3 regions of the Bacillus silvicola genome follow, and region 1 is predicted to be linked to each of the others. Evidence: riboswitches for the same ligand, from Rfam matches in the RefSeq annotation. Region 1 holds a riboswitch; each other region holds the start of a gene.

Region 1 (10,703 bases):
ACTGTATATTTGTAAGGGTATTGAATACAAAGAAGAAACACTACGCAATTATATATTTATACAATTACATGATTGTTTACCATCATTCTTTAAACAATTTCTTAAAAATAAGCGTTATGCAACGATTCATGATATTCTTTTCTATTGGTGCGACGATGAACAAAGAATGAGCTTAGAGAAAAAATATAATCTTAGTTTTATTTATGAAAAATATGCTTGTGGATAAACCGTATTTTACATATTAAAAATTAATATAAATTAAAAAAGGATCTCAAGTTTATGTGAGATCCTTTTTTTTAGTAAAACAAGGAGAAAGTAACTAAGATAAGAAATAACATTCCATAAAGGAGAAATTGTGCAGTAGAACTTCCTTGTATACCAAAAAAAGTATTCATTTTTTCATATAAATTCAGTATATATTTCATTGGATTATCTTTGAAATATTGGTACACAGTGTCTCCTCTTTCTAAGCTTCTTGTTCATGTTTTTGGTTATGAGGAACATTAACGTATCTAGCTATGAATAATAAAACAGTCATAAAGAATACAGGAAGTACGGTAGATAAATAAAAACCATTATTAATTATATTTGTTATAAGAGCACTCAAAAGGAAAATTACATTATAAATATGGGCTATTTTTTGTTTTAGCCGCATTTGTAATGCTTCCATAATGATTTCTAAGGCAACAAAAGCAATAATAATAGATAAAAATACAGTGTTCGTATTATAAATGATTAAACAACAGATTAAACCAAAAAAGGACAGGTATTCAATAATGAGAGGTATATTGCGTGGCATAGAATTTACCTAACTAAATATGGCAGTGGGTTCACTGCATTTGTTTTTTCAAAATTCCATTCCCCATTATGTAATTCAAAATGGAGATGTTGCCCGTATGAATGACCTGTATTTCCCATATGACCGACTAATTGTCCAGCTTGCACTTGATCCCCAACTTGTACAGCACGATCCTTCATATGAGCATAAACTGTTGTATATAATTTTCCATTTATTTGATGGGCGACGAACACGACATTGCCGTAGCTAGCCGAATAATAAGATTTCACAACTTTACCTGTAGCAGCAGCTTGAATAGAGATGTTGCCTTGTGCTGCAATATCTATACCATAATGCATTTGTTCCCAGCGCATATCAAAAGTTGAGCTAATTCTTCCTTGAGTTGGAAATTTGAAAACAGCTGGAATTGATGAAGGTTGAGCTGTTTTAGTTTGTGATTGATTTTGATGTTGCACTACATAGTGTTTTGCTACATATCCGTATCCTGTGCCAAAACGAATTTTATACCAAGTACCTACCGTTTCTACTACTTGTACTTGTGTACCATTTTGTAATGAACCAAGTAGAGTGCTACTTGTACTAGCGTTGCTACGTACATTTAATTTTGGTGTTGCAACAGTATAAGAAGGAGAACCTTGTACAGTTACACCTTTTACTAGAGGTGTGGATCCATTAGATACAAATGTTTTTTGTACGTATCCAATTTGACCATTATGTAATATTTTGTACCAATCCCCTTGTTCACCTTGAATGGTAATGAATTGACCATTTGGTAATATATCTAGAATAGAAGACTCTGTATTAGGTTCAGAACGAACGTTTAATGCGTTTGCATTTACGATATATTGATTCTTTGATTGAACATTTTTTTTGAATAGAATTGCATCTTTTTTCATATAGCCTGTTTTGTTGTTAACAGATACTTTATACCAATCTTGAGTTGTCTCAAGAATAGTAACCGGGCTATTAAATCGAATATTATCAATTATTGCACTGTCTGCATTGTTATTTTGATGTAGTGCAACGTTGTCAATTTTTACATATCCAGTTTTTACTTTAGATGGTTGCTTAGCAGCCGCTGTTTGTATACCGGATTCTCCCATAGAAGGAAGTAAAGAAACAATTGCTATAGTAGTTGCTGTTAAAGCTGTAGCTTTCATATTCATGTAATAAAGACCTCCTCTAGTTGTATAGTTGTATTTTTATTATAGTATAAAGATATAATATATTGGTCGTATTCACATAAATGTAATATGAAATCAATAAAAATAATGTTAGAAGAGAGGTTCGTATATAAATATTGTATATATCATTTGCGGGGGCGCATTTATATTTGTTCAACATGTTAAGATTTAATTCGCAATTAAGAAAATTAAAACAGTTGATGATGTCTTATTACGGTGTTATACTGACAGTGATAATTTTATAGTTTGCTAGGAGAGCTGGTGTTGCCAGCTGAGAGTGGGCCGTAAGCCTTTGATCCTTTTCATTACCTGATCTAGATTATGCTAGCGTAGGGAAGCAATTCGGACACTAACAATGAGTCCCCGTTTCTTTGCGTATAGAAACGGGGCTTTTTTATTTGAAAAATTCATATTGAAACCACTAGGGGTGCTTGATGTGCTGAGAGAGGAATAATCCTTAACCCTTACAGACCTGATCTAGGTAATACTAGCGAAGGGAAGTGGAACAACGAATAAATGTATAATTTTATTTGCTGTAACCACTTCTTATATATAGAAGTGGTTTTTTATTTAGGTACATATATTGAAAGGGGAAATAGAAATGAAATTTTGCGATAGATTATTAGAAACTGTGCAACCTGTTTGGGAGAAAAGTCATAATCATCCGTTTGTAGTAGGTATGGGGGATGGCACGTTAGAAAAAGATAAATTTCAGTATTATATTATTCAAGACTATTTATATTTGTTAGATTATGCAAAGTTATATGCGATTGGTGTTGTAAAAGCAACGAATCCACAAGTTATGGCAAAGTTTGCAGAGCAAATAGATGGTATTTTAAATGGTGAAATGACGATCCATAAACAATATGCAAAAAGACTTGGTATTTCTGTACAAGAGATGGAATCTGCGAAACCATCTGCTAAAAATTTAGCTTATACAAATTATATGATGTCTGTATCTCAAAATGGCACACTTGCGGAATTAATAGCAGCACTTCTACCATGTATGTGGAGTTATTGGGAGATTGGAAAGCGTTTAAATGATATTCCTGGAGCAAGAGATCATGAGTTTTTTGGTGAGTGGATTCAAGGATATAGCTCTGAAGAATACGGCGACCTTTGTATTTGGTTAATAGACTTATTAAATGAAATGGCGGTTGGAAAGTCTGAGAAAGAACTAGACCGATTAGAGGAGATTTTCTTATATTCCAGTCGATTTGAATATTTATTCTGGGATATGTCCTATCGTAAGGAGATGTGGGGATTTGAGGAGCAAGAACATACTACAGTTTCATAATGTTTCTTTTCATTATGATGAGAAACCAATCATCAATGAATTAAATGCTTCTATACAAGATAAAGAGTTTGTAAGTATTATCGGACCGAGTGGATGTGGGAAAAGTACTTTATTTCGCCTTATTACAGGATTAGAAGAGGCAAGTACTGGACAGATAGAGCTGATAGAAACAAAGAGTCATCCTGTAGGGTATATGCCTCAAAAAGATATGCTCTTACCGTGGAGGACGATTATTGAGAATGCTGCTCTGCCGCTAGAGTGTCAAGGTGTGCAGAAGAAAGAAGCACAAGTAAAAGCGAAAGAACTGTTACATAAATTTGGGTTACAAGGATACGAGGCGAAATATCCGAAAGATTTATCTGGTGGTATGAGACAACGTGTATCTTTTATCCGAACTTTATTAACGGGCGGGGAGATATTATTGTTAGATGAACCGTTTAGCGCATTGGACGCTTTAACGAAGGCATCTTTGCAAGAATGGTTGTTTGAACAATGGAAAGAGTGGGAAAAAACAATTTTATTTATCACTCATGATGTTGAAGAAGCGTTGTTTCTTTCTAATCGAATTTTGGTTGTAGAAAATCAACCGATAGCAACTTTAACTGAGCGAATTGTGCCGCTTGAGCGTAACCGAACACGAAAGGATTTATATAAGCCTGAAGTATTGGCGCTTAAAGATGAGCTCCTTAGTATGTTACAAAGGCAGGTACTTGTATGATGAACCGTTTGAAAGAATTAGTTCCTGCTCTTACACTTTCTAGTATTTTACTCGTTATGTGGGAAGTAGGGGCAAGAATTGTAGATGAGATGTACATTTTACCGCCACCATCTGCAATTGTAATGAAGATATGGAAACTAAAAGACATATTATTTACGGTTCATTTACCGGCAACGTTATACGTCGTTTTAATAGGTGTTGCTATTTCTATCGTATTAGGTGTGGGGCTAGCAATGTTAATGAATGCGAGTACGTGGATGGAAAGAGCATTTTACCCATTATTAGTAGCTTCGCAAACCATCCCGATTACAGCACTTGCGCCCCTATTTGTTTTATGGTTTGGATATACGATCTGGAGTAAGGTTGTTGTCACAGTTTTAATTACGTTTTTCCCAATTGCGGTCAATACGTATGATGGACTGCGTAGTACGAAGAAAGAGTGGGAGGAGCTCTTAGTTACGTATGGTGCAACGAAAAAAGATATTTTTCTAAAGCTAAAGTTGCCATCTGCTCTTCCTTACTTTTTCTCAGCGTTAAAAATTGCAGTTCCGCTTAGTGTGATCGGGGCGGCAATTGGAGAATGGCTCGGTGCACAAGCTGGGCTTGGATATTTCAGTAAAAGAATGATGACGCAGTTAGACGGAGCTGGTGTATTTGCACCCATTGTATTGTTATCATTATTAGCTATTTTCTTCGTCATACTTATTTCCATATTAGAAAAGAAATTTATTAGTTGGAGGAAACATTCATGAAATTATTAAAACGCATCTTTGTGTTTACATTATTAGTTGCAATGATTGCAGGATGTTCGAGTAATTCAGCATCAGATAAGAATAAAACAGAAAAAGAAATAACAGTAATGCTTGATTGGTACCCGAATGCGGTACATAGCTTTATTTATACGGCAATTGAAAAAGGATACTTTAAAGAAGAAGGAGTAAAGGTGAATATTAAATTCCCTTCTAATCCGACTGATCCATTAACGTTAGCTGCTGCAGGGAAAGTGACAGTTGGTCTGTATTATCAGCCAGATGTTGTCATGGCCAGAGCAAATGAACAAATTCCAGTAAAATCAATTGGAGCTGTCGTACGTTCGCCGTTAAATCATGTTGTATCGCTGAAATCAGCAGGTATTAAGTCACCTAAAGACTTAGAAGGAAAAACAGTTGGATATTCTGGAACCCCTTTAAGTGAAGCATATTTAAAAACGATGGTAAAAGAAGATGGTGGTAATCCAGATACAGTAAAAGTAGTCGATGTTGGATTTGATTTAGTACCAGCGTTAATTACGAAAAAAGTAGATGCTGTAACAGGAGCATACATTAACCATGAAGTACCTGTTATGCGTCATGAGGGCCATGAACCAGCATACTTTAATCCAGCTGATTACGGAGTACCGAACTATCATGAGCTTGTGTTTGTAACGGGTGATAAAACGTTGAAAAAAGATAAAGAAGCATTGCAAGCCTTTTTACGTGGGGCACAAAAAGGGTATGACTTTATGAAGAAAAACCCTGATGAAGCATTAAATATTTTATTAGATCATCAAGAAAAAGAAAACTTCCCGCTTGTACCAGAAGTTGAAAAAGAAAGTATGAAAATTTTATTAGAGAAGATGGAAACGAAAGATGAGCCATTCTTATCGGATTCAAAAGAGTCATGGGAGAAACAAAACAAATGGTTGAAAGACAAAGGAATGACGAAAGAAATCGTTCCAGCCGATGAATTATTTGAAAACATTTTAAAGTAGGCGAATGAATATGAAAAATGAGCTCCATGTAATCTCAAATGGCCATATGCCATTCGAAGAGTTAGTGAATGTAGCGATGCAAATTGAGAGTGAGATTGATTATTTGCATATTCGTGAGCGTGAGAAAAGTACGAAGGAATTGTATGAAGGTGTGGAAAGTCTTTTGGGGAAAGGCTTTCCGGCATCGAAGATAGTGATAAATGATCGAATTGATATTGCTATTCTATTAAATATTCCGCGTGTTCAGCTAGGATATCGAAGCGCAGATGTAAGGTTAGTAAAAGAAAAGTTTTCTTATTTGCATGTTGGCTATTCAGTACATTCTCTAGATGAAGCGATAGTGGCATTTAAAAATGGAGCGGATTCCCTCGTTTACGGTCATGTATTTCCAACGGCTTGTAAAAAGGATGTGCCAGCAAGAGGATTAGAAGAAATTGCTCATATGGCAAGGTGTTTATCCATACCAATAACTGCAATTGGTGGAATCACTCCTGAAAATACAGGTGATGTTCTTGCAAATGGTGTAAGTGGCATTGCTGTTATGTCTGGGATTATAAGCAGTAGTAATCCGTATAGCAAGGCGAAATCTTATAAGGAATCAATAAGAAAGTGGGCGGGAAAACATGTGTAAGAAGTATGATGTAGCGATTATTGGCGGAGGTGTAATTGGTAGCTCAGTTGCACACTTTCTAGCAGAAAGAGGGCATAAAGTAGCGATTGTAGAGAAGCAAAGAATCGCATCTGAAGCTTCGAAAGCAGCTGCTGGTTTGCTCGGTGTTCAGGCAGAGTGGGATGAATATGACCCGCTATTTGAACTTGCTAGGGAAAGCCGTGCTATATTTCCACAACTTGCAGAAGTTTTACGTGAAAAGACAGGCATCGACATTGGGTATGAAGAAAAAGGCATTTATCGTATTGCCCAAAATGAAGATGAGAAGGAAAGAATTCTTCGTATTATGGATTGGCAACAGAAAACAGGTGAAAATTCCTACTTTTTAACGGGGGACCATTTACGGGAAAAAGAGCCGTTTCTATCTGAGTCAATTATAGGAGCGGTATATTATCCGAAAGATGGTCACGTTATTGCGCCAGAGCTTACGAAAGCACTCGCGCATTCCGCGGCATTTTCTGGAGCTGACATATATGAACAGACAGAAGTGTTTGATATTCAAATTGAAAACAATACAGTGGCTGGAATTGTTACGAGTGAAGGTGTAATAACATGTGAAAAAGTCGTTATCGCTGGAGGCTCATGGAGTACGAAATTACTACATTATTTCCATAGTGATTGGGGTACATATCCTGTTAAGGGCGAGGTTGTTGCAGTAAGAAGCAAGAAGCCTCTCTTGAAAGCTCCTATTTTCCAAGAAAGATTTTATATCGCGCCGAAACGTGGTGGACGTTATGTAATAGGGGCAACGATGCATCCTCATACGTTCAATAAAACTGTGCAACCCGCAAGTATTACTTCTATATTAGAGCGTGCTTATACAATATTACCGGCTTTAAAAGAAGCAGAGTGGGAAAGCACCTGGGCAGGATTAAGACCACAATCGAATCACGAAGCTCCTTATATGGGAGAGCATGAAGAAATAAAAGGTTTATATGCTTGTACTGGGCATTATCGAAACGGTATTTTATTAAGTCCTGTTTCTGGTCAGTATATGGCTGATTTAATAGAAGGAAAGCAGGAGAATCACTTGCTAGATTCATTGCTTTCTAAATCGGTTTAGAAAGGGGATGGAAGTTTGAATTTAAAAATTAATGGTAAGCAAATTGAAGTGCCGGTGAGTGTGAAAACAGTAGCTGAGCTACTTACATATTTAGAATTAGATAACAGAATTATTGTAGTAGAGCGTAATAAAGATATTTTACAAAAGGATGATCATAAAGATACATCTGTTTTTGATGGAGACCAAATTGAGATTGTAACTTTCGTAGGAGGCGGTTGATTATGTTAAACATTGGACCATTTTCATTTCATTCTAGACTTTTATTAGGAACAGGAAAATTCCCTGATTTTGATGTACAGCAAAAGGCAATTGATGTATCTGAGGCTGAGGTTTTAACGTTTGCAGTACGTCGTATGGATATATTCGATGCAAAGCAGCCTAATTTATTAGAGAAACTTGATGTGAAAAAGTATAAGTTATTACCGAATACAGCTGGAGCAAAAAATGCTGAAGAAGCTGTTCGTATTGCAAAATTAGCAAAAGCCTCAGGGCTTTGCGACATGATCAAAGTAGAAGTTATTGGTGATGATAGAACGTTATTACCTGATCCAGTAGAAACGTTAAAGGCATCTGAAATGTTACTAGAAGAAGGATTTATCGTTCTACCATACACATCTGATGATGTTGTATTAGCTCGTAAATTACAAGAACTTGGTGTACACGCGATTATGCCAGGAGCATCACCAATCGGTTCAGGGCTTGGTATTGTAAATCCGTTAAATTTAAGCTTTATTATTGAACAAGCGACAGTACCAGTTATCGTTGATGCTGGTATTGGTAGTCCAGCTGATGCGGCATTTGCAATGGAATTAGGAGCGGATGGCGTGTTATTAAATACAGCTGTGTCAGGAGCAAACGATCCTATTAAAATGGCACAGGCAATGAAATTAAGTATTGAAGCAGGACGTTTAGGCTTTGAAGCGGGGCGTATTGCACGTAAACGTTGTGCAACTGCAAGTAGTCCTTTAGAAGGAATGAGCGTAGTTGAATAATCGATATTCTCGCCAAGAATTATTTTCTCCAATTGGAGAAGAAGGGCAACGAAAAATAAGAGAAAAGCATGTACTCATTATCGGCGCCGGTGCATTAGGTAGTGCAAATGCAGAGATGTTTGTAAGAGCTGGTGTAGGCACAGTAACAATTGTGGACCGGGATTATGTCGATTGGAGTAATTTACAAAGGCAGCAATTGTATGCAGAGAGCGATGTAGAGAATAATCTTCCGAAGGCTGTAGCGGCAAAAAAACGTCTAGAAGAGGTTAATAGCGAAGTAAGAGTAGAAGCTCTCGTTCAGGATGTAACGGCTGAAGAGTTAGAAGAACTCGTTACAAATGTTGATGTAATTATCGATGCGACTGACAATTTCGAAACGCGTTTCATTGTGAATGATATATCGCAAAAATATTCTATTCCATGGGTTTACGGGGCATGTGTAGGGAGTTATGGCCTTTCTTACACAATTCTTCCAGATAAAACGCCATGTTTATCTTGTTTATTACAATCGATTCCGCTTGGCGGAGCGACATGTGATACAGCGGGTATTATATCACCTGCTGTATCTCTTGTCGTTTCTCATCAAGTAACGGAAGCTCTTAAACTGTTAGTGGAAGACTATGAATCGCTTCGAGATGGACTTGTGTCGTTTGATGTATGGAAGAATGAATATTCATGTATGAATGTACAAAAACTTCGTAAATACAATTGTCCTTCGTGTGGTGATAATGCGCTATACCCGTATTTAAATAAAGAAAATACTTCAAAAACAGCAGTTTTATGCGGGAGAAATACAGTTCAAATTAGACCACCTCATAAAGAGGAAATGAATTTTGAACAATATAAACAGCTGCTAGAAGGCCGCGTGAATGAGTTAAATGTAAATCCATATTTACTATCTTTCTCTGTTGAAGAAAAGAGGTTAGTTGCCTTCAAAGATGGCCGTGTACTTGTACACGGAACGAAAGATATAAGCGAAGCAAAGACGATTTATCATCGCTATTTTGGATAGAAAAGGATGAGTGAGATGGAAGTGAATAAAGCTTTAACAATTGCAGGATCTGACAGCGGAGGCGGTGCTGGAATTCAGGCGGATTTAAAAACATTCCAAGAGCTTGGTGTGTACGGAATGACAGCTATTACAGCAATTACAGCGCAAAATACGCTCGGCGTGCAAGGGGTATATCCTGTTCCGTTAGAAGGAATTACGGAACAGCTGAATTCAATTGGTACGGATTTAACACCAGATGCTGTGAAACTAGGAATGTTGTTTAGTAGTGAAATTATCCAAATTGTTGCCGAGCATATTAAGAAATTTGGCTGGAATAATATTGTGCTAGACCCTGTTATGATTGCTAAGGGTGGTGCGTCATTATTACAACAAGAAGCAGTGCAAGCATTAAAAGAATATTTATTACCAGTAGCAACTGTTATAACACCGAATGTTCCAGAAGCAGAAGTGCTAACTGGGATGGAGATTCATAACATCGAAGATAGTAAGAAAGCTGCGAAAGTATTGCACGAATTAGGTGCTAAATATGTGCTTATGAAGGGCGGCCATGCAGAGTATCAAGGTAATGAAGTAATTGATTTACTCTTTGATGGAGAGGAGTTTATCGAGTTTAGAAGTGAACGAATTCCTTCTAAGCAAACGCACGGAAGCGGGTGTACATTTGCTTCAGCAGTTACAGCAGGACTTGCTAAAGGGTATTCAATTGAAGAGGCAGTTCAAGAGGCGAAAAAATTTATTAGTATAGCAATTGAAGAGCCGTTGAATATTGGTAGTGGTCATGGACCAACGAATCATTTTGCGTATAAATTGAATGAAGTACAAGCATAAGTGAAAATTTAACCAGTGGGGATATACCCTCACTGGTTATAAATATTAATAGGGATTATTTGATTGGTTTAGCTTGTTTAAATGTGCCTTCTTAGATGAGTAAAGTATATACAAGGTGTAATGATATTAATATTAAAAATATAATGTATGGAATCATAGCTTTCTTATTATTACTTAAGTATTTACTATAAATTAATAACAAACAAGAAAGTAAAAAAATGATTTCTAATGTGGTGCGGAATTCAGTATAACTAGGAATAGTAACCAATATCGCTAGAATTATTAGTGACGAATTGCCTAGAATAGTTATTATTTGAATAAAATTTTTCTTTTTATCCTCGGTCATATACCATCCTCATTTCACCTTTAATTTTTAATCATTTCTTTATC
Region 2 (10,703 bases), 1.1 Mb from region 1:
ACCCTGCACTTATGATTGGTACAATCACATTAACGGAAATGGGACTAGACCCAGTCACATTAAAAACTATCTACCTCGCAAACATTATTGGTAGTGACATCGGTTCACTATTATTACCAATCGGTACGCTAGCTTCCCTCATTTGGATGTATATCCTGAAACAAAACAAAATTAAAGTAAAATGGAAAGACTATTTAAGTGTATCCCTTATCGTTATTCCTCTCACAACAGTCGTCACATTATTCCTCTTATACTACTGGGTACACCTCTTCTTCGCCTTATAAACGACAGAAGCCCGCTTTGCTACCGTCTTAGCAAAGCGGGCTTCTTCTATATTTAAGTTAGGTACTACAGTGTGATCAATCAAGTAAAGAGGTGTAACGTGTTATTGGTATAAATGACTACCAGTGTCCTTAAATTCTTTCGCTTTCGCTTTCATCCCTTTTTCAATTGCTTCTGTCGTTTCTAAATCATTTTCTTTCGCATATTCACGAATATCATGTGAAATTCTCATACTACAAAACTTCGGTCCACACATTGAACAGAAATGAGCCGTTTTCGCGCCTTCTGCTGGCAATGTTTCATCGTGATATTCCATCGCACGTTCAGGATCTAAAGATAAATTAAATTGATCGCGCCAACGGAATTCAAAACGAGCTTTTGAAAGTGCATCATCACGCTGATGAGCCGTTTTGTGCCCTTTCGCAAGATCAGCCGCATGTGCTGCAATTTTGTACGTAATAACACCCTCGCGGACATCATCCTTATTCGGCAATCCTAAATGTTCTTTCGGCGTTACATAACAAAGCATCGCCGTTCCAAACCAACCAATCATCGCAGCTCCAATTGCTGATGTAATATGGTCATAACCTGGTGCGATATCTGTCGTTAACGGCCCAAGTGTATAGAACGGCGCGCCCTGACAAATATCAAGTTCTTTCTCCATATTCTCTTTAATTAAATGCATCGGCACATGCCCAGGTCCTTCAATCATCACTTGCACATCATGTTTCCAAGCAATTTTCGTCAATTCACCAAGCGTTTCAAGCTCAGAGAATTGTGCTTCGTCATTTGCATCTGCAATCGAACCTGGACGTAATCCATCTCCAAGAGAGAACGAAACATCGTACTGCTTCATAATTTCACAAATCTCTTCAAAATGAGTATATAGGAAGTTTTCTTTATGATGGAATAAACACCACTGCGCCATAATCGAACCACCACGCGAAACAATACCTGTCGTACGCTTTGCAGTAATCGGAATGTAACGAAGTAATACGCCAGCGTGAATCGTAAAGTAATCAACGCCTTGCTCCGCCTGCTCAATTAACGTATCACGATACACTTCCCACGTTAAATCTTCTGCAATTCCATTTACTTTTTCAAGCGCTTGATAAATCGGCACTGTGCCAACTGGTACAGGTGCATTACGAATAATCCACTCACGCGTCGTATGAATGTTTTTACCTGTAGATAAATCCATAATCGTATCTGCCCCCCAGCGCGTTGCCCATGTCATCTTCTCTACTTCTTCTGCAATAGAAGACGATACAGCAGAGTTTCCGATATTTGCATTGACCTTCACGTGGAAGTTACGTCCGATAATCATCGGTTCTGCTTCTGGATGGTTAATATTCGCTGGTAAAATAGCGCGACCTTCCGCGATTTCCTTACGAACAAACTCAGGCTCTACTCCTTCACGAATCGCGACATATTCCATCTCAGACGTAATGATGCCATTACGCGCATAGTGCATTTGCGTAACATTTGCACCTTGCTTCGCTTTAAGCGGTTTGCGATCCATTTGCGGGAAAACAGGTGTATGTTTCGAAGCCACCTTTACACCGTCATCCTCCGGTTTCACTTCGCGCCCTTCGTATGCTTCTACATCACTACGCTCCAGTATCCAAGAGTGGCGTGGCGCCTGCAACCCCTTTTCCAGCTCCACTTTATACGCAGGATCTGTATAAGGACCGCTCGTATCATACACACGAATCGGCGGATTCGGAACGCCGTTTGTATCGCTTTGTTCAATCTCACGCATCGGCACTTTCATACCTTCGCGTGGTCCATCCACATATACTTTCTTACTTCCTGGTAAACTCGATTTCAATTCAATTTGCTCAACTGAAACAGATTGTTTCATAACTTATGTTGCCCCCCTGTACGTGACAAGGACGAGATATGGCCAGCGTATGCCAAAATAAAAAGAGCCAGGTCCATAAAAAAATAAGGACCTGGCTCATAAAAGACATCATTATGTAAAGCCGTTAACTTCCCTACGCTGGTACGAGCCAGATCAGGTCCAAAGGGTTAAGAAGATCACGCGCTTCTCTCTCAGCCTACGCATACGTTAGGCACCCCTAGTTTATCACTGATTTAATTTTCAATACTTTCCCATCATACACGATAATCTGAAAAATGCAAAGTTTATTTCTTTTGTTGTTTATCCCGCATTAACGGGCCGTAAGACCCCACCTCAAAATTCAGCGGAAGCAAAGAAGTTAGGTGGGGATCAACTGCCCGTAAAAGCCCGATTGGTTCAACTAATAATCAGTGGGGGATGAACAAAACCCCCACTGATTAAAGTTTCACTTTATGGAATCATCCACGTTAAATAATATGCTTGAACATACGTCATAATACCAACAATAATTACGAAGAACAAACTATGCTTCACTGTAAAGCGGAATAAATCTGATTCTTTTCCAGCAAGTCCAACTGCCGCACAAGCAATTGCAATCGATTGCGGAGAAATCATTTTTCCTGTTACACCGCCCGTTGTATTTGCTGCAACGAGAAGTACTTCAGATACACCGACTTGCTGCGCTGTAATCGCTTGTAAATTCGAGAACAGTGCATTCGCTGACGTATCAGACCCTGTTAAGAATACCCCAATCCAACCTAAGAATGGTGAGAAGAACGGGAATAGTCCGCCAGTTCCAGCAAGTGCTAACGCTAATGTAGAAGATAGACCAGAATAGTTTGCGATAAATGCGAATCCTAATACGAATCCGATAGATAGAATTGGCATCTTCAGTTCGTTTAACGTTTCTTTAAATGTTACTACTGCATCTTTTGCACTCATTTTCAAAATAAAGATAGAAATGATACAAGCAATTAAAATTGCTGTTCCCGTCGCTGATAAAATATCTAATTTCAAGATTGCTCCATACGGCGTTGGTTTATTTACAATTGGCTCTGCTTTCATTACTAAATTGTGCAAGCCCGGAACTTCAAACTTAAACACAAGACTTTCTAAAGCACCGCCCGGAGCAAATAACGCTTTAAAGAAACTTTGGCTCCAAATGACTACCATCACAGTCAAAATAATGAACGGAGACCATGCTTTTACGACTTTTCCTACTGTTAGTTTCGGCATAGATGTCACCGTCGTCGCCGCAGCTACTTCACTATTCGCTTCTTTAGATTGATAAATTTCTTTCGGCTGCCAAACTTTTAAGAATAGAGATAAACTCACTAAACTTACAAGTGCTGACGTAATATCAGGAAGTTCTGGTCCTAAAAATGTCGCTGTAATAAACTGTGTAATTGCAAATGAACTACCCGCTACAAATAGAGCAGGCCATGTTTGTCTTACCCCTTTAAATCCATCCATTAAAAATACGATAAAGAACGGAACAAATAATGATAAGAACGGTAATTGATGTCCAGCCATTTGCCCGATTTTATGCGGATCAATACCAGTTACTTGTCCAGCTACTGTAATCGGAATTCCCATCGCTCCGAATGCTACTGGTGCAGTATTTGCGATTAAACAAAGACCAGCCGCATATAAAGGATTTAAGCCAAGACCTGCAAGAAGTGCTGCCGTAATCGCTACTGGTGCACCAAATCCTGCTGCCCCTTCTAAAAATGCTCCAAATGAAAAACCGATTAAAATAACAAGTAAACGATGGTCATTCGTAATTGATAATACAGATGCACGAATAACATCAAATTGACCTGTTTTCACGGAAATTTTATATAAAAATACTGACATAATAATAATCCACGCAATTGGCCATAATCCGTATAAGAAACCGTATCCCGTCGCTGCCATTGCCATTGTGAATGGCATTTTATATGCAAATAAAGCCACCAAAATTGTAAGTACAACTGTAATAAATCCTGCCACATACCCCTTCATGCGGAAAACTGCTAAAGCTAAGAAAAAAAAGATAATCGGAATAAGTGCGACCGCTGCAGAAATCCAAATGTTCCCGAACGGATCATAAACTTGTGTCCATGTGTTCATTGTTCTCTCCCCCTCAATAATCCCCTTTTAAATAAACATAACCCCATCAATAGACTATCAGGTCATCATACCTTTAAGTCTAAAAATAAAAAACGTTTGAGAAAACGTTTTCATCTATTTCCATTTATACTTTATCACATCATTTTCCATTAAAAAAGATTTTTTTGAAAATTATATTATTTAATGCGAAAATCTTACAAAATCGTCACGTTCTTGTAATGTTCATCGATAGTAAGCTTGCAAAAATTATTGCATAATAATAGTATAACAACGGACATTATTTATGAGGTGATATATATGAACGGAAACAAAATACTAGCTGCTTTATCATACTTTAGTGTACTATTTGCCCCTATCTTATTCCCAATTATCGTGTGGATTGTGGGCGATGCTGAAACAAAACCACATGCAAAACGTGCGCTATGGACACACATTATCCCAAGTATCGCTACATTCATTGGCTTAACTATTTTAGGAATTATGGGCATCGGATCTGATCAGGCAGATGTAACACTTGGAATTGGCGCAATGATTGTCTTATGTATTTGCGGAATCATTAGCTTATACTACTTCATTTGGAACATCGTAAAAGGTATTAAAGTACTGAAAGCTTAACTTTAAACAAACGTTTGATTAAAAAGAAACTGTCGCATGGTGGTAAATGAAATTTTATCGGCGATGCGACAAGCATAACCTACCTATTAATAAGAAGAAACCGTCCCAAAATACCTTTTGGGACGGTTTCTTTATCTTCTTCGTTTCTTCTTTTTTCTCATCATTTTCTTTCGGCGTGTGTTCACTTTATCCGCTATAATGTGGAGCGTACTCGCCACTACAATGCCCATTACGAACGTTACAATTTCAACCTCATGTTTCTTCGCAATTTCTATTAAATTTCCATCGAATGCGATTACATTTAATAGGAATAAAAACGGAGAAAACACGATTAACATGTATGCAATACGAATAATATCACCAATTATAATCGTATGTGTGAAGAAGGAACGATGGGGCATTACGCTCCTATATGGATACCAAAAAATGCGGAGGAATCCCCATTTATTATACGCATTACTATACGTATCTAAATCCGGTGTTAAAAATGAAGTACCTACTAAAAAGCCAATTGCAAAAGTTAATAAAAAATCAAAATTTGTTAATCCATACGAAAAGAGCATAAACAAAACAACTGGAAGAGATATTAAGTTTATTTTCGTATGCGTTTTTCCTGATGGCATAATGCACTTCCTCGCTTACGTTCGCCCTGTCACCATATGACAGTTCTCACCTATTGATCTAATTTTTGATCGATAAATGATGTGTCTATCTCCGAATCAAACCATTCTGCCAACTTCACTCGTGCCTTATCTTTCACATCTTCATTTACGTATAACGATACTTGTAATAGTGCGGCCGTTAACGCACCTAAATCATCCGTATAACCAATTCCCGCAATGAAATCTGGGATTGCATCAATCGGTGCAATAAAATAAGCAAGTGCTCCAATTACAATAATTTTCACTCGTTTTGGAACATCCGGTCTTTGCAAAACGTAAAACAACAATAAACTCACATAAATTACAGACTGACCAGCTTGCTTTGCAACATGTTTTATTTTCTTCCAAAACGCCTCCACTGAAAATTTTTGTTTCATTTAAAAGCCTCCCTATTTTCAAAAGAAATAAGCTACTTTATGTTATCAGTAAAAGTTCATCAAAATTACACAAAATTTATCAATAAATTTCATTGTAACAAACAAACCTAAAAAGAACAAGTGTTCGTTTATTTTCTCGTATTTCCCTTCATATAATAGTTTTCTAGAAAGCCAATTTAAGCTTTGCATTTCATATTTCTCAACCTTAAAATTTTCGATTCCACCTAACATTCTTTTCTATATTTATTATATTTTCTAGTTGACGAGCATATAAACGAATGTTAAAGTTTTCTCTGGTAGTGACAAATAACATACAAAAAATGTAAAATGTTATAGTGTTTCTCAGAAATGAATTTTGTTGTATAATACAGAAATGACGTTATGCTTATGAGCAGCACAAGAAACCAAAAAGGGTATGCATAGTTAAAGTCGTATATGGGTGAATATAGAAACTCTAATTATGGCCAAGAAAACTATGTATTTTTTATTTTAACATTTTTCGCTCCAAAATCGACCAAGCCTGATAGAGAAAGGGTGGAAATGAATGAAAGAAACCATGAAATCACAATTTCAAAATGTGCGTTTCACTTTATTCGTAGCTTTGGCCGTATGGCTAAAAACCTACATTATTACACGCACTAGCTTCGATTTAAAACTTGAATCTTTTATGCAAGAATTCATTTTATTCATTAGTCCATTAGCAGCATCATTACTGTTTGTGGGTCTTGCATTATTTGCAAAAGGGAAAAAACGTAACTATATAGCACTAGGAATCAACTTTATCTTAACGTTTATCCTTGTTGGTAACGTAATGTTCTACGGATTCTACAATGACTTCGTTACTTTACCAGTACTAGGACAAACATCTAATTTCGGAAGTTTAGGTTCTAGTGTGAAAGAATTATTTAACTTCAAAATCATCCTTGCATTTGCGGATATTATCGTATTCTTCGTTCTATTGAAGAAGAAGAAAAATTTTGCACCGACAGAGCGTGTAGCACGTCCGATGCGTTCCCTATACTTCGTGTCAACAATTGCTATTTTCTTCGTAAACCTAGGATTTGCAGAAGCTGAGCGTCCAGAACTATTAACACGTTCATTCGATCGCGTTATGCTTGTTAAAAACTTAGGATTATATGTACACCAAGCATACGATCTTGGCTTACAAGCAAAATCAAGTTCACAAAAAGCGTTTGCTGATAGTAGTAAATTGCAAGAAGCAGAAAACTATGTGAAAACAACACAAAGTAAACCAGATCCAAATATGTTTGGTACTGCAAAAGGGAAAAACGTAATTGTTGTCTCTCTTGAATCATTACAAACATTCTTAATTGGTGCGCAAGTTAACGGACAAGAAGTTACACCATTCTTAAACCAATTTGCGAAAGAAAGTTATTACTTCGATAACTTCTACCATCAAACTGGTCAAGGTAAAACATCTGATGCTGAATTCTTAGTAGATACTTCATTATATCCACTAGACCGTGGTGCTGTATTCTTCACACACGGTAACAACGAATATACAGCAACTCCAGAGATTTTGCGTCAGCAAGGGTATCACACATCAGTATTCCACGCAAACAACGCAACATTCTGGAACCGTAACATTATGTATCCGGCACTTGGTTATGATCGTTACTACAACGAACTTGACTACAAGATTACGCCAGAAACAAAACTAAACTGGGGACTAAAAGATATCGAATACTTTGATCAGTCTGTCGATATGTTAAAAGAAGTGAAGCAACCGTTCTATACTCGCTTCCTTACTTTAACAAACCATTACCCATTCACTTATGATGACAGTACGAAATTAATCGATGAATACAATTCTGGTGATGGCGTATTTGACCGTTACATGGTAACTGCTCGCTATTTAGACGAAGCAATGAAACACTTTATTGAGCGTCTAAAAGCTGAAGGCATCTACGACAACTCTGTGATCGTATTCTACGGTGATCACTATGGTATTTCTGAAAACCATAACCGTGCAATGGCACAGTTCTTAGGAAAAGAAGAAATCACTACATTTGACCATATGAACTTACAAAAAACACCGATGTTTATTCACGTTCCAGGTCAAAAAGAAGGTAAAACAATTTCAAAACCAACTGGTGAAATTGACATTAAACCAACAATTCTAAACTTACTTGGTGTAGATTCTACGAATCAAATTCAATTCGGTCATGATGTATTCTCACCTGATAATAAAGGATTCGTTGTTCTTCGTGACGGTAGCTTCGTTACAGATAAGTACATGTACACGAACAGTACATTCTACGACCGTAACACTGGCGAAGTTGTACAATTGCCGAAAGAAGAATCTCAACCACTTATTGATCGTGCCCAAAATGAATTGAACATGTCTGACAAAATCATTGAAGGTGACTTACTTCGCTTCTCTGAAAGTAACAAGATCAAAACTGGTGAAGTAAAGACAGCTATTAAAGAAGAAAAGAAGAGCGCTGAGTAATCTCAGCCTCTTTTTTTATTTTCTACTATCCTTCCTCTCCTATTCATTAACTTTAAAATTACATAACCTTCACCGAATATTTACACTACATTAATGAAGTATCTTTATAATAAAATATGCAAACGAGGTTTCACATATTTCTTATCTCTCATCTGTGATAAGATCCCTTAGAGAAATATGTGCACCATTTGTTTTCAACTTTCTTATAATTGTCTTACTAAAACTTTTAATAAGACGATGTCCCTACGAAAGATAGCTACCCTCCTTGTGCAGCATTCAATACGAATGTTGCTTTTTTTATTTCAAAAAGCAGGATTCTTATTTCTCATTTTCGAATTTGTATATACAAAATGCTATAAATCACCACTACTTCTCTATAATTTTCAAATACATATACGTCATATGAAGAGAATTGCTCACATAAAAATAACTAGAGTGCTTTTTATTCATGTACTAACGAAAGGATGGGACGAAAATTGGCATACGAAAAATTTGTACTATGGAATGATGCAGTTATTGATACAACAAAACATAGCGCGTACATAGAACTTGAAGAAAGAGGCTTGCAGTTTGGAGATGGTGTCTATGAGGTTATTCGCCTATATAAAGGGAACTTTCACTTATTAGATCCGCATATCACAAGGTTATATCGCTCCATGGAAGAAATAGAATTATCACTTCCTTTCTCAAAAGCAGAGCTTATTATCCTACTTTACAAACTAATTGAAAGTAATAATTTCCACGAAGATGGTACTATTTATTTGCAAGTATCTCGTGGTGTACAAGCTCGTACCCATGCATTCTCATATGACATCCCTCCGACAATCTATGCCTATATTACAAAGAAGGAAAGACCAGCTTTATGGATTGAATATGGTGTACGTGCTATATCAGAACCAGATACGCGCTGGCTACGCTGTGATATCAAATCTTTAAATTTATTACCCAATGTATTAGCTGCTACAAAAGCTGAACGCAAAGGTTGTAAAGAAGCTCTTTTCGTACGAAACGGTACTGTAACTGAGGGGAGCTGTTCTAATTTCTTTCTCATAAAAAATGGAACTCTTTACACACATCCAGCCAATCACCTTATTTTAAATGGCATTATTCGTCAATATGTCCTTTCCTTAGCGAAAACCCTTCGTATTCCTGTACAAGAAGAACTGTTCAGCATTCGCGATGTGTATCAAGCAGATGAATGCTTCTTTACGGGAACGACTATTGAAATTTTACCGATGACCCACCTTGATGGAACTGCAATTCAAGATGGTCAAGTTGGCCCTATCACAAAAATGCTACAAAAATCCTTTTCTCAAAGCTTGTTACAATCCAACATGTCATCTTCTTAAACACGAATAATTTCTATTCTCTCCACATCCAACATATGTATTTAAATAAAAATCAAGGTGTAGATTTATACCTTGATTTTTTCTTGTAATCTTTTTGTCATATTCAGATTCCCGCATAAGTCTTGACAGTAATCGACATGCTCTTTAGAATTTTTAACAGTTGGTAAATATTTCTTCACTACATTACAGACAGAAAGGAATCGACAAATTATGAAAAAATACCTTGCCGGTCTTGCGGCAGTGTCTGTAGCAGGAGGAGCAGCACCTACACTTGATAGCGTTCAAGCTGCCCCAGAACAAAACACACAAAAAGCTGCTACACAAACTGTCCAAGCTTCCGCATCAAACAACTCATCTTATAAGGTAACTGCTGACGTATTACATGTTCGTGCAGGATCTAGCACTTCTCATGACATTATCTCTCGTGTTTATAACGGTCAATCATTAAACGTGATTGGCGAAGAAAATGGTTGGTTCAAAATTAACCTAAATGGGAAAACAGGTTATGTGAGTGGTGAATTTGTATCAAAAAATGGAGCAACAACAAATAACAATGTAAGTACAGGTGGAAACAATAAAGTTACTGCTGATGTATTACGTGTTCGCACAGCTCCTAACACTTCTAGTGCTATTTCAGGCCGTGTGTATGAAGGACAAACTTTAAACGTTATCGGTCAAGAAAATGGCTGGGTAAAAATCAAACATAACGGACAAGTAGGTTATGTGAGTGACGAATTTGTATCTGGCGTTTCTTCAAATGGGGGCTCTACAAACAATAACGACCAAACAAATGTACAGCCAGCAAGCGGAAATTATACAGTAAACGTATCTTCCCTTCGCGTTCGTACAGGTCCTAGCACTTCTCATACAACTATAGGTTCTGTGAAAAAAGGACAAGTAGTACAAGTTGTAGGCGAAGTTCAAGATTGGTTCAAAATCAATTATGCGGGACAAACAGCTTACTTAAGC
Region 3 (10,703 bases), 330 kb from region 1:
ACTAGAGTTCCTGAAAATGACACATCTGTTACACCACCTAGTCCAAAAACTAAAACGCTATAAGAAAAAGATCCTCTTCACATAAGAAGAGGATCTTTTTCTTATAGCGCCCCACTATGAAAGACGCTACATCTTATACAAAAATAGTTTATCAACAGTTGTTCCTAATACTTCCGCTAAACGAAAAGCTAACGCTAAGCTTGGATCATATTTATTATTCTCAATTGCATTTATCGTCTGTCTTGAAACTTTACACTTATCAGCTAATGCACCTTGTGAAATATTATTCTCAGTGCGTAATTCATAAATTTGATTTTTCACATCTTTTCTCCTAACATGTAAAATCGTTTTTACAACATTAGTATATAGTCGGTACATTTCATTGTCAAAAGATCGCCATGAAAAAAGGAGCAATTCAGCCCCCTTGCAATAGCTATTTCGAAACCAATGAATTCGTCATTTCCTCTCGATTAACAACATCTTCTTTCTTTATTTGCATACGTAAAACCGGACCTATTGCTAATAAAATAAGTAACATTGCTATACAAAATACGGTAACTAGTGAGGTCAGCTCCTTTAATCCTCCAGCTAGTGAGGTTCCAATTAACATTGCCCCCATAAACAACGGTAAAATCGTCCCATTTACTCTTCCAACCATATTTTCTGGTACAAGTTGAATCATAAGCGTACCGACAACAATATTAACACAGGCTAAACAAATACCTGTTCCAAATCTCATGAAACTGGTAATCCAAAATGATGTAGATAGCCCTTCTACTAAAAATGATATCGCTAATATGCCCATACCGAATACGAACATCTTTTTCGGGTTCACTTTTGAAGCGAAAATTGCAGCAACAATACCACCAATTAACATACCTATTCCATCAGCTGCAGCTAAATATTGAACTGCTTCCTTTTCCATTCCAAGACGTTCTATTACAAGAAACACCTCTAATGGATTTGTTAATCCAACAGCTAAGCCCAGAATGGTGAAAGTGATCGTAATCATACGTAAATTTTTCGTATGAAGGACATATTTCCAACCTTCTTTTATATCATTTTTTAATGAATCCCTCACCACTTGCTCTTTTTCAACCCATTTTGGTAAGAATGAAAGAGCGATAGCAGATAACAAAAATAAAATGATTAAGCTATATAGTGACGTAAATAAACCAAGTTGTGTATACACAAGCGATCCTACCACTGGTCCAAAAATCAGAAATAATGACTGTAATGTTTGGTTAAATGCAATCGCATTTGCTACCTGTTCTTCTTTTACATAGCGCTTAAATATACGCGAAGATGATGGCTGAGAAAACTGACCTACAATCGCGGAAATGAGTGTTGCAAAAAATATAGCCTGCCAATAATCCAGTTTTAACAACAGGACAATTCCTATAATAGACAGTACACTTAATACATCTCCAGCGACCATTGTTCTTTTCGGATTCCAGCGATCAGCTAGCGCACCACCGATAAACGAGAAAATAAAAATAGGTGCATATTCCATAACTGATAACAACGAAACAGAAACCGGGTCATTATTCGTTCGCTCCATTATGAAATACAAAAGAGCCATATTTCTAATCCAAATTGCAAATTGTTGTAAAATATCAGACGCCATAACGAGCATAAATGCTCGGTTTTTAAATAAATCGTTCATTTTCATTCCCCTTTCATAAACCGACCGTTCGGTCTAATTTAATTTGTAAGAAAAGCAACTGACCTATTATTCAGCTGCCATTCCTTTTAACAATACATCTATTGCCTTTTTATAAATACGTTTCAACTCTTTATAATCTAACTCGTAGTAAAGTACTCCAAGCCCTGATAATAATCCATTCACAATATACATAAGATCGCGCGTATTATCTTCACGAAACTCTCCAGACTGTATGCCTGCTTCAATTAGTTTCTCGAACATAACATATGATTCTCTTGTTAAAGCTAATAGTTCATCCAAGATCTCTTTACTTACAACTTGGCTCATAGAGAATTCCTCTATTGCATTTGAAATTGGTTGCTGTATGTCCTCTACATGATATTCCGCGAGACCATATAGTTTTTCAGTACTAGTACTATACAACTTCTCTTTTTCATTCCATTTTTCAAGCCAATCATACGTATGCTGTTTCACTACAAATAAAAATAATTCTTCTTTACTTTTAAAGTGATAATAAATGCTGCCTTTACTTCGCTCTGTAATTTCACAAATCTCTTCCATAGATGTAGCTGCATAGCCCTGCTGTGAAAACAAACTTTCTACTTTATATGCAATTTCTTTCTTTATCTCTTCTGCACTTCTTCTCATATTCACACCTCTTTAAACCGACCATTCAGTCTAATAATAACAAATTAAAAACCTCTATTACAAGAGGCTATATTCCTTATTTAAGAAAACGTATTCTCAAACCACGTTCGAATCATATGTATTATTCCAATTTTAAATCCTAATTTAACAAGAAATAAGCCTCCCGCAGCTAATAAAAATAACATTACTTTCCCCTTGTTTTTCACTTTCGGTTCCCTTTTCATTTCCATTCCCCTTAGTATATTAAAAGTATTTAAACAAACGTTTGTTTAACTGTTTTTATGCATATGTAAGCCAACTAATCAAACGTTTGTTTAAAAAGAAATACGCCCCTTACTTATAGGGCGTATTCTCATCAATCACCGCCGCCTCCACCACCATCGCAGCTGCCTCCGCTATCTCCACCGAAAGACCCTCCACAATCATGTGAACCTCCGTGCGAGCTATCATTATCAGATCCAGCAAAGAAAAATAATGGTGATGAGCTGTTAGATGAATTATGAATGTTATTTTGTTTCGTAAGATTTACCTTCTTTTTGTTTGATCGAACTGCTGTTACAATTGTTCCAACTACAACAAATAATAGTATGACAATAATAAATTCCATATAAAAGCCTCCCTTAATCCTCGAATAATTGAATAGTCCTCTCTAGATTTTCAAGCGAAATAAAGCGCGATTCACGAAGAATCTCTTTTCCATTATGAAATAATAAAATTGTCGGTCCTGTAAATATCGCATATCGCCCTGCAATCTCTTGCATGTCTTGTAGTAATATTTCTACTTTCTCTACGTAATCATAATTCTCTAATACATAGTTTACTTTCCGTAGCATAACATCACAAACGCCACAATTTTCCGTTTTAATAAATAGAAGTACCAATTGTTGTTTTTCAATATATAGTGCTAATTCTTCTATCGTTTCAAATTTATTCATCTTATCCCTCTTAACGTAATTTACGAAATACTTTATCTTGATACATACGAAATGCTGAACTATCTTTAATCTTTCTCTTTTCCATTACCTGCTGAAAGCGTAGTGTTTTTGCTGTTAACTCTTCTTGTAATTTTTTTCTCTCTGCTTCATCATAACAACAAGCGATTAAATCCTCTATTTTCAATATATCTTTTTGCAATTCCATTTCTGGTGGAATCATGCCTGCATTTTTCAAGATTTTATAACTCATTCTTAATTCTGGAGGTACCATTGAAAGATCTTCTAATTGTAGTGGTTTTCCTTGTCCCGGAATATTATCAAGATCACCATTCCGTATCGCTTGACGAATTTTTTCCTCAGCAATGTTCAAAAACACATCCACACTATCCCCTCCTTTACATATTTTTACTATTATTTTACATGAAATTTCATCATCCTGCTACGTCATTCAAAATTGACTCTATAAATTCAACGAAAATTCTTTTAAACGATATATAAAATTAATAATGTATAAAAAAACGGTAACATTCCTTCTTATATAAGCGCACCATAAGAGTGCTTCTTCATACAATTCTCATGTAAGAATTTTCGAAAATCATGTTAATCACAAAGAAAAGGCATTAGCTCATAAAAGCTAATGCCTTTTCTTTATTCATATTATTAAACGTTCCATTCTTCGATATTCCATATTTTCGTTATCCACGCTTCATAGAAAGATGGCTCATGTGAAACAATTAAAACCGTACCTTTATATTGTTTTAACGCTTCCTGTAAAGCCCTCTTAGTCTCTGTATCCAAATGGTTAGTTGGTTCATCTAAAATTAAAACATTGCTTTTAGTTACGATAAGTTCGCATAACCGTACTTTTGTTTGTTCTCCTCCACTTAATAATTGAATAGGTTTTAATACATGTTCTTCTTTCAATCCGCACTTTGCTAATGCTTGTCGGATTTCTTTTCTTGTCATGTCTGGCCTTCCTGCCCATACTCTCTCTAGTGCAGTTATTTCTGAGGAAAATTCCTCTTGTGCAAAATAAGCGGGTTTTACTCGTTCCCCAATAGAAACTGAACCGCCTAACGGTTTTATTTGTCCTAGTAATGTTTTTAACATTGTTGTTTTTCCAATCCCATTATGACCAATAATCGCAATCTTTTCCCCTTTTTTCACTTGAAAATCCAATTCCGAAAATAACGGTTCACCATAACCAATTTTCAGTTTCTCTACCTGTAATATACGACTCACTGGCTCAGTATAAACATTAAAATCAAAACGAGCGCGAGGTACATAGTTAACCTTTTCAACCTTTTGCATTTTCTCTAATACTTTTTCACGACTTTTTGCTTGTTTCGCTTTACGAATTTTATTTTTTTGAATGAAGCTCTCTAAATGTGCAATTTCCTTTTGCTGTTTCGTATATGCTGCCTGTAATTGTTTCTTTTGCAGTTCATAATTACGCACAAAACTATTATAATCACCTACATAGCGCTTAATTGTGCGCTCATCTAGATGGTAAATAACTTTCGTAATATTGTTCAAAAATACTTCATCGTGCGAAATGATAATATAAGCTTTTTCATACATTTGTAAATATGATTGCAACCATTCTATATGAGCTGTGTCTAAATAGTTAGTTGGCTCATCTAATAATAAAACATCAGCTTTTTCTAAAAGGAGTTTACCAAGTAATAACTTTGTCCGTTGACCACCGCTTAACTTTGAAACATCCTTTTCCATTCCTACTTCAAACAACCCTAAGCCAATCGCTACTTCTTCAATTTCTGTATGAATTTGATAAAAATTAGAATTCTCCAATATAGTTTGTAACTCTCCATACCTTACTAACAATTTCCCTACTTCTCCTGCTCCAGCCATCTCTTCTGTAAGTTTTAACATTTCACGTTCAAACTCATACAGATTAGAAAACGCACTTTGCAAGTATTCTTCAATTGTTATACCTTCTTGCAAATCTATATGTTGTTGTAAAAAGCCAATCTTCACATGTGGAAACCATTCAATTTTCCCATCATCATGTATAAGTTCTCCTGTTAACAAGCGTAATAATGTTGATTTTCCAATTCCATTTTTCCCTACTAGCCCAACATGTTCACCCTTTAATAATCGAAAGCATGTATTATATAAAATGGTTTTCTCACCATATGAATGACTTACATTTTCTACTGTTAATATACTCATTTTTTCTCTCTCCTTTTCTTATGATCCATAAGCTAAATAGAGAGAACAACAGTATAAAGCCTTATTTAGTTATACATATAAAAAATGGGTAAGGTGAATACACCTTACCCATTACATATTATCGTAAGAAAGGATTAAGGTTCTTTACCTGCTGTCTTCAATTTAGCTTATTTGTTAAAAATGGGCAGACTTCTCCCATATCAAGCTAAAACCATTTGAAGAACAGTTGATAAAGTCATTTTATCCTTTCACTCCTTTAACATTTGTTATATTAAGAGTATAAACTACTCTCTTATATTCTATTCTCTATTTTTTCTTTTGTTCCTTCTCAGTTTTTTCATATTCTGCGTAAATTTCTTTATACATCTTTTCTAATGCGTATGGACTTGTAAAGATGAGCGTTAACGATTTCCAAATATAAATTCTTCTTTGTAATTCTATCCCATACTCTTTACTAACCATATTTTTCACTTCTGAAATATGCTCTTCGTTTTGAAATTGTTGTACAGATTTCAATTCCTTCGTCTTAAAATCCGTTAAAAAGCCTATTACAGTTCGTCCATGTTCCTGTGATCTTTCTTCTAAATCAAACTGAATTGAATGCACAAAACCTAAAACGTGAAAGATTTGAGCATGTAATCCGACAGCAGCACGCTGTTCCATTAAGTTGTAGCACTCTCGCTTTAATACTTCTACCATTTCTAAAGAATTTCTATTAACTGTCATTTTGCCGACAAACATAATTTTTACAATATGAGCGACTGCCCCCATACTTTTTAATACACTCTCTAAAATTTCTACTGCGTCTTCTACATAACCATTTGAAATTATAGAATGAATAAATTCATCTAATACCGCTTGAAACTTTTTAACTAAATGTAAATCACGTAATTCTGGAACATCTTCTCTCAATTGATCTCGACCTTGAACCCACTTTAAAATTTTTGTCATTTCTTCTTCTTTTAATTCATGGCGTTCCATACCATACTTCATTAATAAAATATGATTTTTTAATAAAACCTTTCCTTCTTCAAGATTATCAGCTGTTAATGAATCGACCATTTTCTCTATAGATTTCATCTTTCTCCCCCTATATAAAAAAGCCTCTTAACAGCGATTATACCAAAAACTGTTAAAAGACTTTTTCTATTTTTTCATATAAGGAGCTAACACTCTCAGAATTTCTTCCTTATCCTTCTTCAACTCAAGTGATGTCAACATATCCATCGTTCGTGGTCTAGGTAATTTCACTTGTACCTCACCAACTATTGATGCTGGTCTTTGAGATAAAATAAATACGCGATCAGAAAGCAAGATTGCCTCATCTAAGTCGTGTGTAACCATAACGATTGTTTGCTTCTCTTGGTGCCAAGAGTTTAAAAGCCAACTATGTACTTCCATTTTTGTAAAGGCATCTAATTTTCCAAAAGGCTCATCAAGTAGCATAATTGGTTTTTCACATAAATATGTGCGCAAAAAACTAATTCTTTGACGCATACCACCAGACAGTTCATCTGGATAATGGTCTGCATATTCATCTAGCTCAAACTGCTTTAATGCTTCCATTCCCTCTGTTAACCTTTGTTTTTTCGGCTTTCCTTCAATTTCTAATGGAAGTACTATATTTTGCAAAGCCGATCGCCACGGTAGTAATAAATCTTGTTGCGGCATATAACTTACAACATCTTGTTTTGTCACATGTTCCTCGTTATAAAATACCTCTCCACTCGTTGGCTCTTCAACACTCGCGATCATATTTAACAAAGTGCTTTTTCCACAACCACTTGGACCTACAAAAGAGACGAATTCCCCCTCTTGTATAGAAGCACTAATATTTTTTAATACATTCTTTCCATCGAAAGCTTTTACAACCTCTTTTATTAGTAATCCACTCATTTTTCACTTGGAAGGAATTCATTTGTAAAGGCATCTTTCACATCAATTTTCTTCTTAATAACTTTGTTGTCATATAAGAAATTCATGTAATTCGTCCAAACTTCTTCCTTCTGTACTCCCCACGCTTTTGCATCATCTTGATACTTTGTACTTAACCACTTTTGACTTTCTTTCACTAATTCTTTATTCACATCTGGAACAGCTTTAATTAAAATATCCGCAGCTTCTTTCGGTTCTTTAATTGCAAAATCATAACCTTCTGTCGTTGCAGTCATAAACTTTTTCACAAAATCTTTATCTTGCTTCGTATGTTTTTCACTTGTAATAATAACAGGACTATAGAAATCAAGCGCTGAATCTAAGTCTTTCACCATAATCGTATTTAACTCTTTTCCTTGACGCTTCGCTTCAATTCCATCCCATCCGTAATAAATCCATTCGAAATCTGCATCACGACCGATTGATTTGAAGAAGTCCGTTTGTCCAAGAATAATTTTTTCGACTTTATTAAAATCAGCTTGATGTTTCTCCATAATCGTTTTTAACGTCGCTTCTTCTGCTGGTCCTCCCCAGCCGCCATAACGTTTACCTTCAAAATCTTTCGGTGACGTCATATTATCTTTTTTTAGCGATGCAAAAGCAGAGGTATTATGCTGAATAATCGCTCCTACAGATACAACAGGAATACCTTCTACACGAGCCAACGTTACATTTTCTTGTGCGCTTATCGCAAAGTCTGCTTTCCCAGAAGCAATCATCTGCTCTGCCGTTACATTATCACCAGGCTGGATAATTTCTACATCAAGCCCTTGCTTTTTGTAATAATCTTTCGCTTGCGCTACATATAAGCCAGTATGATTCGTATTTGGAAACCAATCTAAAACGACTTTTACTTTTTTATCTTTACTTGAACTTTCTTCTTTCTTCGCCGGATTACATCCGGCAACACCAACTGCTAATAATGCAGCTAACATAATTTTTAAACCTTTTTTCATTTTCTGCCGCCCTTTCTGTATATCCATGGTGCTGTTATTCTTGCCATAAATTCAACAATAAAGTACAGGCATAATGTCACCATGACGATAATCGCTGCAACACCAAATACTCGAGCAGTTAAAAAGGATTTTGTCGCTCTCGTAAGCATAACCCCTAACCCTTCACTTGCACCGAGCCATTCTCCGATAATTGCCCCCATTACGCTATATGTAACTGCAATTTTTAAACCTGAGAAAAAGTATGGGAGTACTGCTGGAAACTTTACTTTCTGGTAAACTTGCCATTTCGTTGCCTTCATTGTTTGTAACAGTTTCAGCATATTTTTATCTACCGTTTGGAAACCTTCTAAAATGCTAAGCGCAATTGGGAAGAAACAAACAAGAATAACAACCATTACTTTTGGCAACATCCCGTACCCAAACCAAATAATAAATAATGGAGCGAGCACAACGATGGGAATTGTTTGCGAAATAACGAGCAACGGATTCATTAAAATCCGAAATAAAGGGATAACATCCATAATGATAGCAATACTCGTCCCAAGTATAATTGCAAAAAACAACCCAATTATTACTTCCTGTAACGTTTGCACTGTATTCGGTAATAGTAAATCTTTCATTCCAATTAGCTCTTGCACAATTGCAGACGGCTTCGGTAAAATCCACGGCTCAATTTTAAATAATGAAACAGATCCTTCCCATATAGCAATGAGAAGGATAAGCCAAATTGTTGTAATTATTTTAGATCGCTTCTGGTTTTGCATATTCATCACGGTACTTCCAAACTTTTTCGTCAATCGTTACGCCCGTACTTGGACGATAGTGAATTTTAATAGAAGTGATTACTTCTTCTGCTCCAGCATCGACGCAAGCTTGTTGCGCGCGTTTAATGACGTCAAGAAGTACATCTAATTCTCCTTCCAACGTTGTTTCCATTGCCCCTACTTCATAACGAACTCCCGATTGTTGTACAACTTCAATTGCTTTATCAACAACGGAATACACATCTTTATTCTTCGCTTGTGGTACTACTGAAAATGAGATTGTAACTTGTTGTGACATAATAAAATCCCCTTTACAAAATATGTTTTCAAAAAAAGAAAAGGCTTTCCTACCATGTAGGAAAGCCTTGTATACAAGTTATTCTATAATAACTTATGCTACATCACTTTAAAGTAACTCCCTACGCTGGCATTATCCAGATCAGGTTGAGGGTCGATGTATACTTACATCCTCTCAGCCAATTGGCTCCCCGGTTCTTAATTCGTTTTCATTGTAGCATGATTTATTTTATTGAACAAACAAAAGCATGTATAATCATTTCATTTAACTTTTGAATTCCCCAATTAACTCTTGTAACTCCTGTGAAAGCCAGCTTAAAGAACTAGCTAATTCAGCAATATCTTGTACAGACATTTCCTGTTCTTTCATACTTTCTTCAATATTACTACCACTATTCGCATACGTATTTGCGATAAGTGATAGTTCATTTACAACACGAACAATATTTTGGCTATTTTGCAATATATCACTTGAATTGCTAGAAACAACTCTAACTTGATTTGTAACAGATTGTGCTGACTTTGAAATTTTTTCAAAGAAAGCACCACTACTTTGAACAAGTTTAATTCCAGATTCTACTTCTTTTGAAGCTTTTTGCATTGAAACAACAGCTTCTTCCGTTTCAGCTTGTGTTTCCCCTATTAATTTTGCTATATCTTTTGCTGATGCTTCCGTCTGCTCTGCTAATTTACGCACTTCATCAGCAACAACGGCAAATCCCCTTCCGGTTTCCTCAGCACGCGAAGCTTCAATAGAAGCATTTAAAGCTAGCGAATTAGTTTGATTTGAAATACCTGTAATTACTGTTACAATATCACTAATTTCTTTTGATCTTGTTTCCAAAGAATAAATGATAGAAGATAAATCTTGTACTGTATTTTGTATTATGTTCATTTGATTAATCGTCTGTTCAATAACACCATTTCCTTTTACTGAATGATGCTCCATACCTTCAGACTCTTTCGCCATTTGTTTTGCAGCATTCGTTATCTCTTCCATCTTATCTTCCATTTCACATACAATACCTAAATACTGTGGTACTGAAGTTTCTTGTGACTGAGCGCCAGCTCTTAACTCAACCATAGAACTTACGATTCCTTGGACTGCCATGCTATTCTCTTTCGTACTCACTGACAATTCTTGTGAAGATGAAGAAACCTGTTCTGCTGTCTGCTTCACTTTATCTATAATTCCTTTAAACTTCTCGATGGTATTATTAAAATACGCATTAATAATACCAATATCATCTGGTCTTTCCTCTAATTTAATACTTAAATCACCTTCACCGACTTTGCGTAATCCTTCACG

Evidence for each region. Region 1 has a riboswitch for thiamine pyrophosphate ahead of tenA (thiaminase II). Riboswitches for the same ligand answer to the same signal wherever they lie in the genome.
Region 2: another riboswitch for thiamine pyrophosphate. It lies ahead of thiC (phosphomethylpyrimidine synthase ThiC); the one in region 1 lies ahead of tenA (thiaminase II).
Region 3: another riboswitch for thiamine pyrophosphate. It lies ahead of ACP6L7_RS25930 (MTH1187 family thiamine-binding protein); the one in region 1 lies ahead of tenA (thiaminase II).

The regions. Positions count from the first base shown of each region.
Region 1 covers NZ_JBNGVC010000013.1:397,197-407,899, reverse strand. The annotation lists gene ACP6L7_RS24265 (DUF3965 domain-containing protein) at 1-226, shown strand, start outside; gene ACP6L7_RS24260 (hypothetical protein) at 467-799, opposite strand; gene ACP6L7_RS24255 (SH3 domain-containing protein) at 805-1,965, opposite strand; TPP riboswitch at 2,225-2,336, shown strand; TPP riboswitch at 2,397-2,499, shown strand; gene tenA (thiaminase II) at 2,585-3,280, shown strand; gene ACP6L7_RS24245 (ABC transporter ATP-binding protein) at 3,249-3,998, shown strand; gene ACP6L7_RS24240 (ABC transporter permease) at 3,998-4,750, shown strand; gene ACP6L7_RS24235 (ABC transporter substrate-binding protein) at 4,747-5,748, shown strand; gene tenI (thiazole tautomerase TenI) at 5,759-6,379, shown strand; gene thiO (glycine oxidase ThiO) at 6,372-7,481, shown strand; gene thiS (sulfur carrier protein ThiS) at 7,497-7,700, shown strand; gene thiG (thiazole synthase) at 7,703-8,473, shown strand; gene thiF (thiazole biosynthesis adenylyltransferase ThiF) at 8,466-9,485, shown strand; gene thiD (bifunctional hydroxymethylpyrimidine kinase/phosphomethylpyrimidine kinase) at 9,501-10,313, shown strand.
Region 2 covers NZ_JBNGVC010000013.1:1,495,044-1,505,746, reverse strand. The annotation lists gene ACP6L7_RS29830 (arsenic transporter) at 1-284, shown strand, start outside; gene thiC (phosphomethylpyrimidine synthase ThiC) at 386-2,146, opposite strand; TPP riboswitch at 2,260-2,375, opposite strand; gene lldP (L-lactate permease) at 2,597-4,258, opposite strand; gene ACP6L7_RS29815 (magnetosome magnetite crystal formation protein family) at 4,556-4,873, shown strand; gene ACP6L7_RS29810 (metal-binding protein) at 5,005-5,496, opposite strand; gene ACP6L7_RS29805 (YkvA family protein) at 5,547-5,912, opposite strand; gene ACP6L7_RS29800 (LTA synthase family protein) at 6,457-8,385, shown strand; gene ACP6L7_RS29795 (D-amino-acid transaminase) at 8,850-9,734, shown strand; gene ACP6L7_RS29790 (C40 family peptidase) at 9,945-10,703, shown strand, end outside.
Region 3 covers NZ_JBNGVC010000013.1:730,711-741,413, forward strand. The annotation lists gene ACP6L7_RS25865 (MFS transporter) at 1-63, shown strand, start outside; gene ACP6L7_RS25870 (helix-turn-helix transcriptional regulator) at 127-378, opposite strand; gene ACP6L7_RS25875 (MFS transporter) at 434-1,666, opposite strand; gene ACP6L7_RS25880 (TetR/AcrR family transcriptional regulator) at 1,733-2,314, opposite strand; gene ACP6L7_RS25885 (histidine kinase) at 2,395-2,538, opposite strand; gene ACP6L7_RS25890 (hypothetical protein) at 2,670-2,921, opposite strand; gene ACP6L7_RS25895 (thioredoxin family protein) at 2,935-3,249, opposite strand; gene ACP6L7_RS25900 (DnaJ family domain-containing protein) at 3,260-3,631, opposite strand; gene ACP6L7_RS25905 (ABC-F family ATP-binding cassette domain-containing protein) at 3,910-5,442, opposite strand; gene ACP6L7_RS25910 (hypothetical protein) at 5,749-6,522, opposite strand; gene ACP6L7_RS25915 (ABC transporter ATP-binding protein) at 6,589-7,338, opposite strand; gene ACP6L7_RS25920 (ABC transporter substrate-binding protein) at 7,335-8,333, opposite strand; gene ACP6L7_RS25925 (ABC transporter permease) at 8,330-9,103, opposite strand; gene ACP6L7_RS25930 (MTH1187 family thiamine-binding protein) at 9,075-9,395, opposite strand; TPP riboswitch at 9,497-9,598, opposite strand; gene ACP6L7_RS25935 (methyl-accepting chemotaxis protein) at 9,660-10,703, opposite strand, start outside.